DNA from 3 places in the Streptomyces sp. NPDC088400 genome. Region 1 is predicted to be linked to each of the others. Evidence: riboswitches for the same ligand, from Rfam matches in the RefSeq annotation. Region 1 holds a riboswitch; each other region holds the start of a gene.
The links. A riboswitch is a leader RNA that binds a small molecule or an ion and turns the genes downstream of it on or off. The one in region 1 is predicted to bind S-adenosylmethionine.

Region 1 (4,886 bases):
GGACACGCATGTGGCGTTCCGTACGTACTCCCAGCACGACCTGGAAGCGGCCTTCGCCATCGGCCTCGACGCGTAGGCCCTGTTTCAGAGGTCCCGCGGCTCACGGTGCCGGGCGCACCCGCCGACCCGGGGCGCCCGGCGGCCGGTCAGCCGCGGTCGGGGACGCAACGGCCGTCCTCCGTGCGGTAGTTCCACCGGGCACCCTCACGCACCAGCTCGCGCACCGCCCGGACGAACCGCTCCACATGCTCGTCCGGCGTCCCGGCGCCGAAGCTGACGCGGATCGCGTTCAGCGAGCGCTCGCCCGGACCGGCCTCCGGGGCACCGCACTCCCCCGGGTCCCGCGGGTCACTGCCCAGCAGGGTCCGCAGCAGCGGGTGGGCGCAGAAGAGACCGTCCCGTACGCCGATGCCGTACTCGGCGGACAGCGCAGCGGCGAAGTGCGAGCTGTTCCAGCCGTCGACCACGAACGACAGGACACCGACACGCGGGGCGTCGTCGCCGAACAGCGAGAGCACCTTGACCTCGGGCACCTCGGCCAGCCCCGCACGCACCAGGCCGACCAGCCGCTGCTCACGGGCCGCCAGCGCGTCGAACCCGGCCTCCGAGAGCGCCTTGCAGGCGGAGGCGATCGCGTACACACCGATCACGTTGGGCGAACCGGCCTCGTGCCGGGCGGCCGTGGTGTGCCACTCGACCTCCACCCCGCCATCGGCACGGCGTGCCACCGTACGGCTGGCTCCGCCGCCCGCGAGATACGGCTCCGCGTCCTGAAGCCAGTCGGACCGGCCCGCGAGCACTCCGGAGCCGAACGGCGCGTACAGCTTGTGCCCGGAGAAGGCGATCCAGTCGACATCCAGCTCGGCGATGTCCACCGCGTGATGCGGCACGAGCTGCGCGGCGTCGAGAACGATCCGGGCCCCCTGGGCATGCGCGGCGGCGGCCAACTCCCGTACGGGCCACAGCTCACCGGTGACATTGGACGCGCCGGTGACACACACCAGCGCCGGCCCCTGAGGGTCCCTCCCGGCGAGCGCGCGCTCCAGCGTGGCGACGGCATCCTCGGGCGTACGGGGAGCGTTCAGGAACGTCACCCGCGCATCCCGCCAGGGCAGCAGCGAGGCGTGGTGCTCGGTCTCGAAGACGAACACCTCGCAGCCGGCGGGCAGCGCGCCGGCCAGCAGGTTCAGCGAATCGGTGGTCGAGCGGGTGAAGACGACCTGGTCGTCGGCGCGGCAGCCGAGAAACTCCGCGACCGTGCGGCGGCTGTTCTCGAAAAGGTCCGTGGAGAGCTGCGAGAGATACCCGGCGCCGCGGTGGACACTGCCGTAGTACGGGGCATAGGCGGCGACGTCGTCCCACACCCGCTGGAGCGCCGGGGCGCTGGCCGCGTAATCGAGCGCGGCGTAGCTGACCTCGCCGCCGGTGACGAGCGGGACGGTGACGTCCCGCCCGAGGACGGGAAGCGGCGCGGCGCAGGCGGGGTCGTCGGAGGTGGCGGCGGAGTCGGTGGTAGCGGCATTCAGGAACGCGGACATGGCGAAATCTCCCGGCAGGACAAGTCGAAACGGCTTCAAGGACCCGCGGGCACGGCGGAACCGTGACGGTGCGGGGGTTGCCTCGACACACGGAGAACACCGTGCGGAGGTGTGTTGAAGAGGGGCGTCGATGCCCTAGCGCATTCGCTTGCTCACGAGGCTGCTCCCTTGAGGACCAGGACCCCAGAGATCACAGGGGTCCGCGCTTGCCGCAGACCTCGCTGCCTACGGCCTGGTCTTCACCCGGGGCACCCCGCCACGGACGGAGGGTTGCCGGACAGCGAGCCGGGGCCTTAATCGCTGTCACTCATGACCTTGGCCGAGAGTATGGCACAGCGTGCCGAGAGGGAGCAGGGGGTGTCCGCGATGCGGGACGCGGTCTCGCCGTCCGGCGGGGGGGTGCGGGTACGGCTCGGTGGCGGGTGCGGTGTGTGGTGGGTGCGGGTGCCGGGGCCTCCGGAGGCGCATGTCCGGACTGCATGATTTACGGCGCGTGCGGGTTTGTTTTCAGGGTGCGGGCCGGTGTGCGCCACAAATCACGCTCTACGTCCGGACACGTCACCTCCTGCGACCCCGACCCCCTCCCGCCGGATCCCCGCCTGCCCGGTGGGGGTACGGCCCTGGCGCGCTGGGGTGGTCTGTGGCGGGCGGTGAAGGGGGTCGCGCAGGGGTCGTGTCCGGAACGTAAAGCGTGATTTGTGCCGCTCACGAGCCGTCACACGAAGAACAAAGCCGCACGCGGCGTAAATCATGCAGTGCAGGACATGACCCCGGAGCGGCACCCGGCAACAACCCGCACCGAACCACCGGCCCCAGCCAACAACGCACCCCGACCACGCCCCGCCGGACGGCGACACCGCCCCCGCCGGACGGCTACATGTTGCTCGCCGTGACCCAGCGCGTCAGCGCCCGTCCCGCCGCCCCCGAGTCGATCGACTCCGCCGCCCTCGCGATCCCCGCCGCCAGTTGCAGCTCCAGCGAGTCCCCCGTCGGGTCCAACGCCACCAGCGCCGCCGCCGAGTTGAGCAGCACCGCGTCGCGTACGGGACCGGTTTCGCCGGCCAGCAGCCGGCGGGCGACGTCCGCGTTGTACGACGCGTCCGCGCCCCGCAGTGCCTCGACCGGTACCAGCTCCAGGCCCACCTGCCGTGGGTCGAAGGGCTCCTCGGTGACCTGTCCGTCCCGTACGACCCATACCCGGGACGTGGCCGTGGTGGTCAGTTCGTCGAGGCCGTCGTCGCCCCGGAAGACCAGTGCGGACGCGCCCCGTTCGGCCAGCACGCCCGCCATGATGGGCGCCATCCGGGCGTCGGCGACGCCGGTCGCCTGTGCGCGTACCTTCGCCGGGTTGGTGAGCGGGCCGAGGAAGTTGAAGGTGGTGCGGATGCCCAGTTCGCGGCGGGCGGCCGCCACGTAGCGCAGGGCGGGGTGGAACTTCACCGCGAAGCAGAAGGTGATGCCCGCTTCCTCGGCGACCTGGGCGACGCGCTGCGGGGGCAGTTCCAGGTTGACGCCGAGCTTCTCCAGTACGTCGGACGCTCCGCTGGCCGAGGACGCGGCCCGGTTACCGTGTTTGACGACCTTCGCGCCGGTGCCCGCCACCACGATCGCGGACATGGTGGAGATGTTGACGGTCTTGGCGCCGTCGCCGCCGGTGCCGACGATGTCGACGCTCCGGCCCGGTACGTCGATCAACTGGGCGTGCGCGTACATCGCCCGTACGAGACCGGTGATCTCCGCGACGGTCTCGCCCTTGGCACGCAGGGCCACCGCGAAACCGGCGATCTGCGCGTCGGTGGCCGCGCCGCTCATGATCCGGTCCATCGCCCAGGCGGTGGCGTCCGCGCTCTGGTCGGCGCCGCTGAGCAGCGCGTCCAGCACACCCGGCCAGGAGTACGCCGCCACGGTGTCGCCTCCGACGGGGGTAACAGCGCTCATGCTCGCTCCTGGGTTTTCGTCTGGGTTGGGGACGCGGTAGGGCCCTGTCTCAAGCCTATCGGCGCGCAGGGTGCCGACATGCCCGATGCCCGCACTCCGGACAACGCCGAGGGCCCCGGCCGGTTCCCTCTCGGGAGACCGGGCCGGGGCCCTCGGTGGTGGCGACCTGGATTGGCCGGGTGGGATCAGTGGTGGCCGTGGCCGCTGGTGATCTCCTTGTACTCCTCGGCGGTGGGCTTGGGGATCTGGTTCCCCTCGCCGTAGTAGCCCTTGCTGAGCTTCGCCTTGAGCTTCTCGGCGGGCTTCACCTTGCGCCGCACACCGTTCTCGTCGACGGTGGCACCGATCTCGGCGGGCGCGTACTGCTCGTGCGCGGTGAGCTTGTGCAGGTCTCCCTGCTCCAGCGGGGTGTGGACCTCGACGAACTCACCGTGCGGCAGCCGCTTGATGACACCGGACTCGCGTCCGTGCAGCACCTTCTCGGCGTCGCGGCGCTGGAGACCCAGGCAGATCCGCTTGGTGACGATGAAGGCGATGACCGGTCCGACGAAGAAGGCGATCCGGACGAACCAGGTGATCGCGTTGATCGACAGATGGAAGTGCGTCGCCCACAGGTCGTTGCCGCCGCCGACGAGCAGTACGAAGTACCACGTCAGCCAGGCCACACCGAACGCGGTACGGGTCGGTACGTTGCGCGGGCGGTCCAGGATGTGGTGCTCGCGCTTGTCGCCGGTGACCCAGGACTCGATGAACGGGTAGACCGCGATCGCGACCAGCACCAGCGGGAAGATGACCAGCGGGATGAAGACACCCAGGACGAGGGTGTGGCCCGCGAAGTTGATCTCCCAGCCGGGCATCACACGGATGAGGCCCTCGGAGAAGCCCATGTACCAGTCGGGCTGGGCGCCGGTGGACACCTGGTCCGGGCGGTACGGGCCGATCGCCCAGATCGGGTTGATCGTGGCGATGGCCGAGACGATCGTGATGAGTCCGAAGACCAGGAAGAAGAAGCCTCCGGCCTTGGCCATGTAGACCGGCAGCAGCGGCATGCCGACGACGTTCTTCTCCGTCTTGCCGGGGCCCGCGAACTGCGTGTGCTTGTGGTAGAAGACCAGGATCAGGTGGGCCACGACGAGGCCGAGCATGATGCCGGGCAGCAACAGGATGTGGACCGAGTAGAAGCGGGCCACGAAGTCGCCGCCGGGGAACTCCCCGCCGAACAGGAACATCGACAGGTACGTTCCGACGATCGGGACCGACAGGACCGCGCCCTGCATGAACCGGACGCCGGTGCCGGAGAGCAGGTCGTCCGGGAGCGAGTAACCGGTGAAGCCGGTGAACATGCCCAGGACGAACAGCAGGAAGCCGAACACCCAGTTGACCTCACGGGGCTTGCGGAACGCACCCGTG
Region 2 (4,886 bases), on a different contig from region 1:
GAGGCGGTCGTGCTGAACACGGTCCCCGCGCCCACCGCCAGCGCGGCGAACGCCCCGACGGCAGCGACATTACGCGTGATTCTCATATTTCCCCCTTGTGTCCCTGGGAGCGGTTTGCTCCCACTTGATGTGACCCGCGAACGGTACGGATGGTTGTACCGCCCGTCCCGGCCTCTCGACGGGCCTGGGCCCGGGGGCTCACGCCGCGTCGGACAGCGCCTCGTTCCTGCCCTCGAAGGCGGGGTGCTCACCGAGGCGGCTTACGTAGTCCCGGAGCCGGGGGTACGAGCAGAGGGTGCCGGCCGGGCCGAGATGGACGAGCGCTACCCACAGGTCCACGTCCGCGGCCGTCAGGTCCTCACCCAACGCGTAGGGAGATGTGGCGAGTTGACGGTCCAGCAGGCTCAGTGCCGCCGCTCGCCCCGAGGACTGGGCGGCCGGGGTGACGTCCCGGTCCAGCAGGTCGCGGAGGACGTCGATGTCCGGGGCGAGAGCCGGCGGGTTGAGGGCGGAGGGGCAGGCTCCGTCGTGTCCGGAGAGCAGGCCCGCGAGGTCGCAGAGGATGTCGGCCGTATCGTTACTGACGATGCGTCCGCTCCAGCGGTCGCGCAGCGCGGGCGCGGTCAGCGGCCCGTCGTAGTGGTGCACCGTGGCCTCGTACGCACCGCGCAGTGAGGCGAAGGCTTCGGGTGTCTCGGCGGGGTGCGTCAAAAGCGTGGTGGCGACCGAGTCCTTGAGGCCGAGCAGGTCGAGGGTGATCGAGATTCGCAGTGAGCCGGGACAACTCGCCGACAGGTAGAGGTCGTAGCGGTGCGGTGTCGGGTAGAAGCCGCCGGCGAGGCCGACGCCGATCCGGCTCTGGAAGCGGTGCGGACGGGGGGACGCCGCGCCCGTCCCGGGGCGGAGCCCCGAAGCGGACGAACTCTGGTGACAGCCACTGGACGTGGCGGTGCTGGAGTTGCGCGAAGCTGTCTCGGGCATGACTCTCCCTTGGGGAACGAGGAGGCCACCGCCGCCTTGTGGGCACCAGCGACCGAATGCGGAGCGACTGCGCTTTTCACACCGGTCCGGACCGCACGGACCCCGGACCGAACGGCCGGACCGAACGGACTCCGGATCGCACGGGCCGGTGGTGGGTCAGTAAGCGCTGGAGACACGCAACAGATCGATGTGCAGGCGCCTCGTCAAGCCGTTCCTGGGCATTGCCACCCGTCTTGCCTCCGGGCTCGCGAGACGCGAGACCGCGCTTGCCCCGCCGCGCCGGCGGGACCGGTCGTCACCCGGAGCACCCTGTCGCGGTGGAAGGGTTGCTTGTCTGCGGGCCGGGGCCGATGACCACATGAGCGGGCGAACCCGCGCCGTGGCGCGGGGACGAGATCGTCGCCGACCGGGAGACCGGTACCTTCCTGCGGGACGCGCGGGCCGGAGCCTTCGTGCACCAGGGCCGGCACTTCGACATCCAGGGGCAGTTCAACGTACCGCGCAGCCCGCAGTGCCGCCCGGTGATCTTCCAGGCCGGCGACTCCGACGAGGGACGCGAGTTCGCCGCGTCGAGCGCCGGCGCCATCTTCAGCCGGTACGCCACCCTCAAGGAGGGCAAGGCGTTCTACGCCGGCCTCAAGGGCCGCCTGGCCCGGTACGGCCGCGACCGCGACCAGCTGCTGATCCTGCCCGCCGCGAGCTTCGTGCTCGGCGACACCGACGCCGAGGCGGAGGAACTGGCCCATGAGGTGCGCCGCCGGCAGGTGAGCGGGGCCACGGCCATCAAGCACCTGGAGTTCGTCTGGAACCGGGACCTGTCCGCGTACGACCCCGACGGACCGCTCCCCGACATCGATCCCGACCTCGGCGAGCACACCATCGCCCGCGGGCGCGCCCAGGTACGGATGTACCGCGACCCGTCGGCCACGGCCCGCGAGTGGCGCGAACTCGCCGCCGCCAACCAGTGGTCGATCCGGGACCTGGTCATCGAGACCGGCAACCGGCAGAACTTCGTCGGCTCCCCGGCCACCGTCGCCCGGACCATCGACGACCTCGTCCAGGCCGACGCCAGTGACGGCTTCATCCTCGTCCCGCACATCACCCTCGGCGGCCTCGACGCCTTCGCCGACCAGGTAGTCCCACTGCTCCAGGAACGCGGCGTGTACCGCACGGAGTACGAGGGCACCACTCTGCGCGACCACCTGGGCCTGGCCCACCCCGACGAGGCGCGCGACGAGCGTGCGGCGTCATGAAGTTCCCCGCCCGCACCCTGACCGTGCACGCCCCGCGCCCGGTGACGGGCTTCCCTGGCAGGTCTGATCGCCGCTGGGTACTTCAAAACCGTCAGCGGAGCGGATGAACTGAGGGACGAGGCCGGCGCACGGCCGTCGCCCCTCGTTCCGGGACCTCCTCCGCCAACGACGACGTGAGTCGGGTGCTCAGGTCAGGAGAGTCAGGTCAAGAGAGCTGGCCGTCGTAATCGGGGAGCTTGAAGGTGCGTTCGGCGTGGCCGCCGGTCAGGTCGGTGGTGTTGTTGCCGATGTTGGCGATGATCGTGTAGCCGTTCTTCTCGATCTTCACGCGCTGGGCCGTCTTGAACGCGCTCACCTCCGTGAACAGGTCGCCGATCGACCGGCCGTAGAGCCCGTCGACCGTGTAGCCGACCGATGTCAGGTTGTACTTGGTGATCGACTGGATGAGGTCGGGGCGGGCCGATACGAAGAAGATCTTGACGCCGCGGTCGTGCGCGAAGTCCGCCAGGGCGAGGGTCCGCCGGATCGCCGGGGTCGGCAAGGCCGACGAATAGTCGGTTTCCAGCGAGGTGTTGTCGATGTCCAGGACTATGGCGGGTTTCTGGCCGGCGGGCACCGAGGCGAGACGTCCGGCGATGTAGGAGTCGGCCTGGTCCATGACAGCGGCGATGTCGGCCTGCCAGGTCGCGTAGTCGGGCTTCGCAGCTGCCGCGGTGTCGACGGCGGCCGGGGTGGCCGCCGGGGCGGAGGGAGCGGCCAGGGCGGGAAGAGCGGTGCCCGCCGCGATCGCCGTGGTGAGAACCGCGGTCGTGGTGAGGCTTCTGAGCAGGCCGAGTGCCGCCATATCGGTCTCCTTGGGTGAGGGGTGGGGCCGATGTGTCGGGCACATCGTGACAGCCAAGGGTTACCGATGGGTAGAGTCCGGTCGGCCAATAGCCGAACTCGCCCTGAGTCAGGCCCTGTTGACCCGCCCACGCTTCGGTGCGGCGGGAGGCCGGGGACAGGGGGGCAGGGGGCGCACACTGGGCCATCGAGGAGATACGCCCTCGTCGCCGAGCGCATCCTCGCCGCCGGCCCCGCCGCGGAGGCCGGCTCTTCACCGAACCCCGCGGCGGGCGCATCGCCGGACAGGCCCTGAACCCCCGCGGTCCCCAACTGGTTCCCAAGAAACACGTAAACGGACTAAACGAGGGAGCAAGCTGTGTGCTGTCGCCCGCGCCGTTCGGTCCCGCGCACACCGTGTGGTCCCCAACTGGTCCCCAGACAGCAGACCCTGCCCTCTCACCGGGCACCAATAGCGAAGCCTGCCGCACGCCCCGACAGAACCGCTCCGCCCTCCGCCCTCCGCTCCCGCTCCCGCTCCCGCTCCCGCTGAGGGGACATCATGAAGACATGACGAGTGATGACGACATACAGCCCGCACGGCGCCTTGCCGGTCAGGCCCACCTGATGGGGCAAGCGTCAGGGCGAGAACCCTAGCGCGCGGTGCAGATGTGGATCAGCCACGGGCGGACCGGCCATGGACACCTACGGCGGCCAGGCCCGCCACGGCGGTGGTGCCTTCTTCGGCAAGACCCCCTCCAAGGTCGACCGGTCCACGGCGTACGCGACGCGCTGGGTCGCCAAGAACGTCGTCGCCGCCGGGCTCGCGGCCCGCTGTGAGGTCCAGGTCGCCTACGCGATCGGCAAGCCGAGCCGGTCGGCCTCTTCATCGAGCGTTCGGTACGAACACCGTTCCCATGCCCCGTATCGAGGCCGCCATCAGTGAGGTGTCCGACCTCCGTCCGGCCGCCGTCATCCGCGACCTCGACCTGCTCAGGCCGATCTACGCACAGACCGCTGCGTACCGTCACTTCGGCCGTACGCTGCCCGGCTTCACCTGGGAGCGGACCGACCGCGCGGGAGCCCTGCGCGAGGCCGTGGGGGCCTGATATGCCGACAGCCGTCACCGGCTCCATCGCCACGGACCATCTGACCGTGTTCCCCGGTCCGTTCGCCGAACAGCTCATCCCCGAGCGGCTGGCCACCGTATCCCTGTCCTTCCTCGTCGACGACTTGGAGGTACGCCGAGGAGGCGTCGCGGCGAACATCACCTTCGGCCTGGGGGTGCTCGGTGCTCCCCCCGGTGTTGGTGGGTGCGGCGGGCACCAACTTCGAGGAGTACGGCTCTTGTTCACCAACGAGTACGAAGCCGCCCTGCTCCAGGAACGTACGGGCTGGAGGGAGAGGCAAGTCCTGGGTCGTCACCCGAGGCGGCTCCGGTACGTCCTACCCCGGCCTGATGTCGATCCGCGCGGGAGTACCCGGCGACGCGGCCCCTGGCCGGTGCCCGCGTCACGGGATCCCTGCCGGGCCCGTCGGGGACGTCTCTCTGTTCCTGGGCCGGTGCGCGGCAACCTTCGTCGCGCCGGCGGCAACTACTCCGTATCTCTTCCCCCACCGTGGCCGACACAGATCGGAAGAATCCATGAATGAGATACGCAGTACGACCCACCCCCGCAAGCGGTGGACCACCCTGGCCGCCGGTGTCCCGCTGACCCTCGCCGCCGCCGGTGTCATGGCGTACGGCAGCGGCCCCGGGGCGTTCCGGGCGGACGGGCAGCGGACGGTCGCCGCGGCGGTTCCGGTTGCCGCACCCGCCTGGGCCGCCGA
Region 3 (4,886 bases), on a different contig from region 1:
GGATCTTGTTGACGACCAGGGTCGACAGCGCCTCGCCCTCGACGTCCTCCGCGATGATCAGCAGGGGCTTGCCCGACTGCATGACCTTCTCGAGCAGCGGAAGGAGGTCCTTCACGTTGCCGATCTTGGAGTTGACGATCAGGATGTACGGGTCGTCCAGGGACGCCTCCATACGCTCCATGTCGGTGGCGAAGTACGCCGAGATGTAGCCCTTGTCGAAGCGCATACCCTCGGTGAGCTCCAGCTCCAGACCGAAGGTCTGGGACTCCTCGACGGTGATGACGCCTTCCTTGCCGACCTTGTCCATCGCCTCGGCGATGAGCTCGCCGATCTGGGTGTCGGCGGCGGAGATGGAGGCGGTCGAAGCGATCTGCTCCTTGGTCTCCACGTCCTTGGCCTGCTCCAGCAGGGCACCGGAGACGGCCTCGACGGCCTTCTCGATGCCGCGCTTGAGGGCCATCGGGTTGGCGCCGGCTGCCACGTTGCGCAGGCCCTCACGGACGAGCGCCTGGGCGAGCACGGTCGCAGTGGTCGTACCGTCGCCGGCGACGTCGTCCGTCTTCTTGGCGACTTCCTTGACCAGCTCGGCGCCGATCTTCTCGTACGGGTCCTCGAGCTCGATCTCCTTGGCGATGGAAACACCATCGTTGGTGATCGTGGGGGCGCCCCACTTCTTCTCGAGGACGACGTTGCGACCCTTGGGACCAAGGGTGACCTTGACGGCGTCGGCGAGCTGGTTCATCCCGCGCTCGAGACCGCGCCGTGCCTCCTCGTCGAACGCGATGATCTTGGCCATGTGAAGTGGTCCTCCCGGACAGATGGGGTCTCCCCTGCTCGAACGGAGCTGAGAGCTTGGGGAAGGATTGCTCCGGACCGCGCTGGCGCCCGCGACGGACGGCCTGAGAACCGTGTGGTTCCTTGCCCCACCGGCTCTTCGGGCCTCACCGACCCGGTCCTAAAGTTGTCACTCTCACTTGCAGAGTGCTAACGCCAATAATTAGCACTCGACCCCCGAGAGTGCAAGCGCCTCGAAGAGGCATCGATGGGGGCGGTGGCCGGGAGACGGATGGGCGCAAGCGCCTCGAAGCACCGCCGTCGACCCGGACGCGGCCAGGGAACGGGGACGCACGAAGGGCCCGTACCCCATGTGCTGGGATACGGACCCCTCGGCGTGAGTGCGTCGGTGGCCGATCGCGCCGGGATCAGACGGCGAGCTTGACCATGTCCGCCTGCGGACCCTTCTGGCCCTGCGAGATCTCGAACTCCACTCGCTGACCTTCTTCAAGGGTGCGGTAACCGTCCATCTGAATCGCGCTGTAGTGGACGAAAACATCCGCACCACCGTCTACCGCGATGAAGCCGTAGCCCTTCTCCGCGTTGAACCACTTGACGGTGCCCTGAGCCATGCCTAACTCCCCTAGTACTGGTCCTCGGGAGGACCACACTTCGCGCCGTAACGCGTCGACCGCGGCTGAATGTATCCGCCCAACTGCCCTCTGCAACAGGTCAATCGGACGAGAAATCCGGGCATGGCTGAACACGCATAGTGATCAATTCACTGCGTTCCGGGGCAAGTCGGGCCGGGCAAAGTGCGCGTACGGCACATAGGGCACCAGGACTTCGCCCCGATGTTGTCGCGTTCTCGTATGCGCTCGGGGCGAGAAATGTAGGGGCGTTCCCATACTCTACCGTGCTCAACCATTCAGAATGGCCCCCTCCGCTTCTCGTGCGGAGGGGGCCATTCCGGTCGTGCGATACCGATACCGCGCCAGGAGGCGTCGGGTCAGCCTCCGGCGACCGCCGGGATGATCGAGACGCCGGCCCCGTCCGGGGTGGCGGTCTCCAGGCCCTGCTCGAAGCGGACGTCGTCGTCGTTGACGTACACGTTCACGAAGCGGCGCAGCTTGCCCTGGTCGTCCAGGACGCGGGCGGCGATGCCGGGGTGCTCCTTCTCCAGGGACTGGATGACGTCGGAGAGGGTCGCGCCCTCCGCCGCGACCTCGGCCTGGCCACCGGTGTACGTACGGAGGATGGTGGGGATGCGGACCTTGACGCTCATGGTGGGGCCTTTCTTGAGTACGAGGTGCGAGTGCGGGGGCGCGGCCACGGATGGTGGCGGGCGGCGGCCGGCGGTGGCGCTCAGTGGGCCAGACCGGCGGCGCGGAACGCGTCCAGGCTCGGGCGGATGGTCGCCGAAGGCCCGGTCGTCGGAGCCACGGCGTCCAGCGTCTTGAGCCCGTCGCCGGTGTTGAGGACCACGGTCGTCAGCGTCGGGTCGAGCAGACCGGCGTCGATCAGCTTCTTCGTCACGCCGACGGTCACGCCGCCCGCCGTCTCCGCGAAGATCCCCTCGGTGCGCGCCAGCAGCTTGATCGCGTCCACGATCTGCTCGTCGTTGACGTCCTCGACCGCGCCGCCGGTGCGGCGGGCGATGTCCAGGACGTACGGGCCGTCGGCCGGGTTGCCGATCGCCAGGGACTTGGCGATGGTGGCCGGCTTCTGCGGCCGTACGACATCGTGGCCCGCCTTGAAGGCGGTGGACACCGGCGAGCAGCCCTCGGCCTGCGCGCCGAAGATCTTGTACGGCTTGTCCTCGACCAGGCCCAGCTTGATCAGCTCCTGAAGACCCTTGTCGATCTTCGTGAGCTGCGATCCGGAGGCGATCGGGATGACGAGCTGGTCCGGCAGCTGCCAGCCGAGCTGCTCGCAGATCTCGTACGCGAGGGTCTTGGAGCCCTCGCCGTAGTACGGCCGGAGGTTGACGTTGACGAAACCCCAGCCCTCGCCCAGCGGGTCGCCGATGAGCTCGGAGCAGAACCGGTTCACGTCGTCGTAGTTGCCCTCGATGCCGACCAGTTCACCGCCGTAGACGGCGGCCATGACGACCTTGCCCTGCTCCAGGTCGTGCGGGATGAACACGCAGGAGCGGAAGCCGGCCCGGGCGGCGGCGGCGCCGACGGCGCCGGCCAGGTTGCCGGTGGAGGAGCAGGAGAGCGTGGTGAAGCCGAAGACGCGGGCGGCTTCGACGGCGATGGCGACGACGCGGTCCTTGAAGGAGTGCGTCGGGTTGCCGGAGTCGTCCTTGATGTGCAGGGAACCGGTGACACCCAGCTCACGGGCCAGGTTGTCGGCCTTGACCAGCTTGGTGAAGCCGGGGTTGATGTTCGGCTTCGTGGCCACATCGGCCGGTACGGGAAGGAGCGGGGCGTAGCGCCAGATGTTGTCCGGGCCCTCCGCGATGCGCTTCTTCAGCTCTTCGGGGCTGCCGCTCGGCAGGTCGTACGCGACTTCGAGCGGCCCGAAACAGCTCGCGCAGGCGAAAATGGGACCGAGGCCGAAACGCTCTCCGCATTCGCGGCACGAGAGGGCGGCGGCGGGTCCAAGATCAACGGACGCACCGGTGTCGGCGTTGTCGTTGGGGACAGTCTGCACAGCCATGGAGGCGAGGCCCTTTCTCCTCATCTTCCTCGTGACGTACTTCGCCACAAGACGGAATTGGCACCTTCCCCACCGTGACCTCTGCATGGTCGGCGGGAGGGTTGCCGGGACTTCAACGGGCCGTTCCCTCAGTCCCTCTGGATGAGCGCTATGGCACCGGAACCTGGATCCGATGCGTTTTTCGGCGTGATGACCCCGGCATGCGGTGGTCATACGCGTTGTTCAAGACTGTAACCGAAGGGGCGGATGGTGGAGATAGTCGTCCGCACCGCGAGATGGATCACGTTCATGGCACACGCTCAGGGAGTTTCGACCGTGCTGGAAGAGGTGGAGCACTGGCTGACCAGGCGTTCCTGGTCAGCGGCAGACCGTACGCTCGACCGGCTTCTGGCGGCGAAGGCCGCGCGCGGCACCACGGTGAGCGTGGTGCTGCCTGCGCTGAACGAGGAGGAAACAGTCGGCGAAATCGTCTCCGTCATCCGGCGCGAGCTGATGGAGAAGGTGGCGCTCGTCGATGAACTGGTAGTGATCGATTCCGGTTCCACCGACCGTACGTCCGAGGTCGCCGGGGCGGCGGGCGCGCGGGTGGTGCACCGGGACAGCATCCTGCCCCGGCTGCCCGCGCTTCCGGGCAAGGGCGAGGTGCTGTGGCGGTCGCTGCTGGTGACGAGCGGTGACATCGTGTGCTTCGTGGACGCCGATCTGAAGCGGTTCTCACCGGACTTCGTGTCCGGGATCGTCGGTCCGCTGCTCACGGATCAGGATGTGCACTTCGTGAAGGCGATGTACGACCGGCCGCTGGGCGGGCCGGGGGCCACCGGCTCACCGGGTTCCCTGGGCTCTCCGGGGGCGGCGAGCGGGCAGGGCGGGCGGGTGACCGAGCTGATGGCGCGGCCCCTGCTCAATCTGCACTGGCCGCAGCTGGCCGGCTTCGTACAGCCCCTGGGCGGCGAGTACGCGGCGCGGCGCTCGCTGCTGGAGCGGCTGCCGTTCCCCGTCGGATACGGCGTGGAGCTGGGGCTGCTGGTGGACACGCTGCACACGGTGGGGCTGGACGCGATGGCGCAGGTCGACGTGGGGGTACGGGTCCACCGCCACCAGGACGACCGGGCGCTGGGGCGGATGGCTGCGGCGATCTACCGTACGGCTCAACTCCGCTTGTCCCGTGGGCACTTGATACGTCCGGTGCTGACGCAGTTCGAGCGGGGCGAGGACGGTTTCGTACCGCGTACGCATGCCGTGGACACGGAGGAGCGGCCGCCGGTGCGGGAGATCGCGGAGTACACGGCCGGGCGCGCGGCGTAGGGGCGCACCGCCGGGGCGGCGGGTGTGCGCGGGGGCGGCGCCGTATGGGCGGACTCACGCGCACCGGACCGCGTCCGTACGTTTGAGCGTTTCCTGGACGGGCTAGGTTTCGGCACATGGCCTCAGAGCAAGCCGCCCAGGTT

Region 2: it holds a riboswitch for S-adenosylmethionine, as region 1 does, so the genes downstream of both, ACIQD6_RS08015 (glutathione S-transferase C-terminal domain-containing protein) here and ACIQD6_RS13640 (aminotransferase class V-fold PLP-dependent enzyme) in region 1, are expected to answer to the same signal.
Region 3: it holds a riboswitch for S-adenosylmethionine, as region 1 does, so the genes downstream of both, thrC (threonine synthase) here and ACIQD6_RS13640 (aminotransferase class V-fold PLP-dependent enzyme) in region 1, are expected to answer to the same signal.

What each region holds. Positions count from the first base shown of each region.
Region 1 is NZ_JBIVMZ010000004.1:523,423-528,308, reverse strand. It holds gene ACIQD6_RS13645 (Lrp/AsnC family transcriptional regulator) at 1-76, shown strand, start outside; gene ACIQD6_RS13640 (aminotransferase class V-fold PLP-dependent enzyme) at 147-1,538, opposite strand; SAM riboswitch class IV at 1,736-1,853, opposite strand; gene trpD (anthranilate phosphoribosyltransferase) at 2,412-3,476, opposite strand; gene ACIQD6_RS13630 (cytochrome bc complex cytochrome b subunit) at 3,662-4,886, opposite strand, start outside.
Region 2 is NZ_JBIVMZ010000002.1:875,255-880,140, reverse strand. It holds gene ACIQD6_RS08020 (spore-associated protein) at 1-86, opposite strand, end outside; gene ACIQD6_RS08015 (glutathione S-transferase C-terminal domain-containing protein) at 199-981, opposite strand; SAM riboswitch class IV at 1,239-1,345, opposite strand; partial or broken gene ACIQD6_RS08010 (LLM class flavin-dependent oxidoreductase) at 1,362-2,234, shown strand; gene ACIQD6_RS08005 (HAD family acid phosphatase) at 2,440-3,078, opposite strand; partial or broken gene ACIQD6_RS08000 (methionine adenosyltransferase domain-containing protein) at 3,688-4,165, shown strand; partial or broken gene ACIQD6_RS07995 (carbohydrate kinase family protein) at 4,167-4,398, shown strand; gene ACIQD6_RS07990 (pectinesterase family protein) at 4,702-4,886, shown strand, end outside.
Region 3 is NZ_JBIVMZ010000008.1:256,416-261,301, forward strand. It holds gene groL (chaperonin GroEL) at 1-796, opposite strand, end outside; gene ACIQD6_RS21745 (cold-shock protein) at 1,203-1,406, opposite strand; gene ACIQD6_RS21750 (ubiquitin-like small modifier protein 1) at 1,784-2,059, opposite strand; gene thrC (threonine synthase) at 2,140-3,438, opposite strand; SAM riboswitch class I at 3,456-3,586, opposite strand; gene ACIQD6_RS21760 (glucosyl-3-phosphoglycerate synthase) at 3,754-4,743, shown strand; gene ACIQD6_RS21765 (trehalose-6-phosphate synthase) at 4,860-4,886, shown strand, end outside.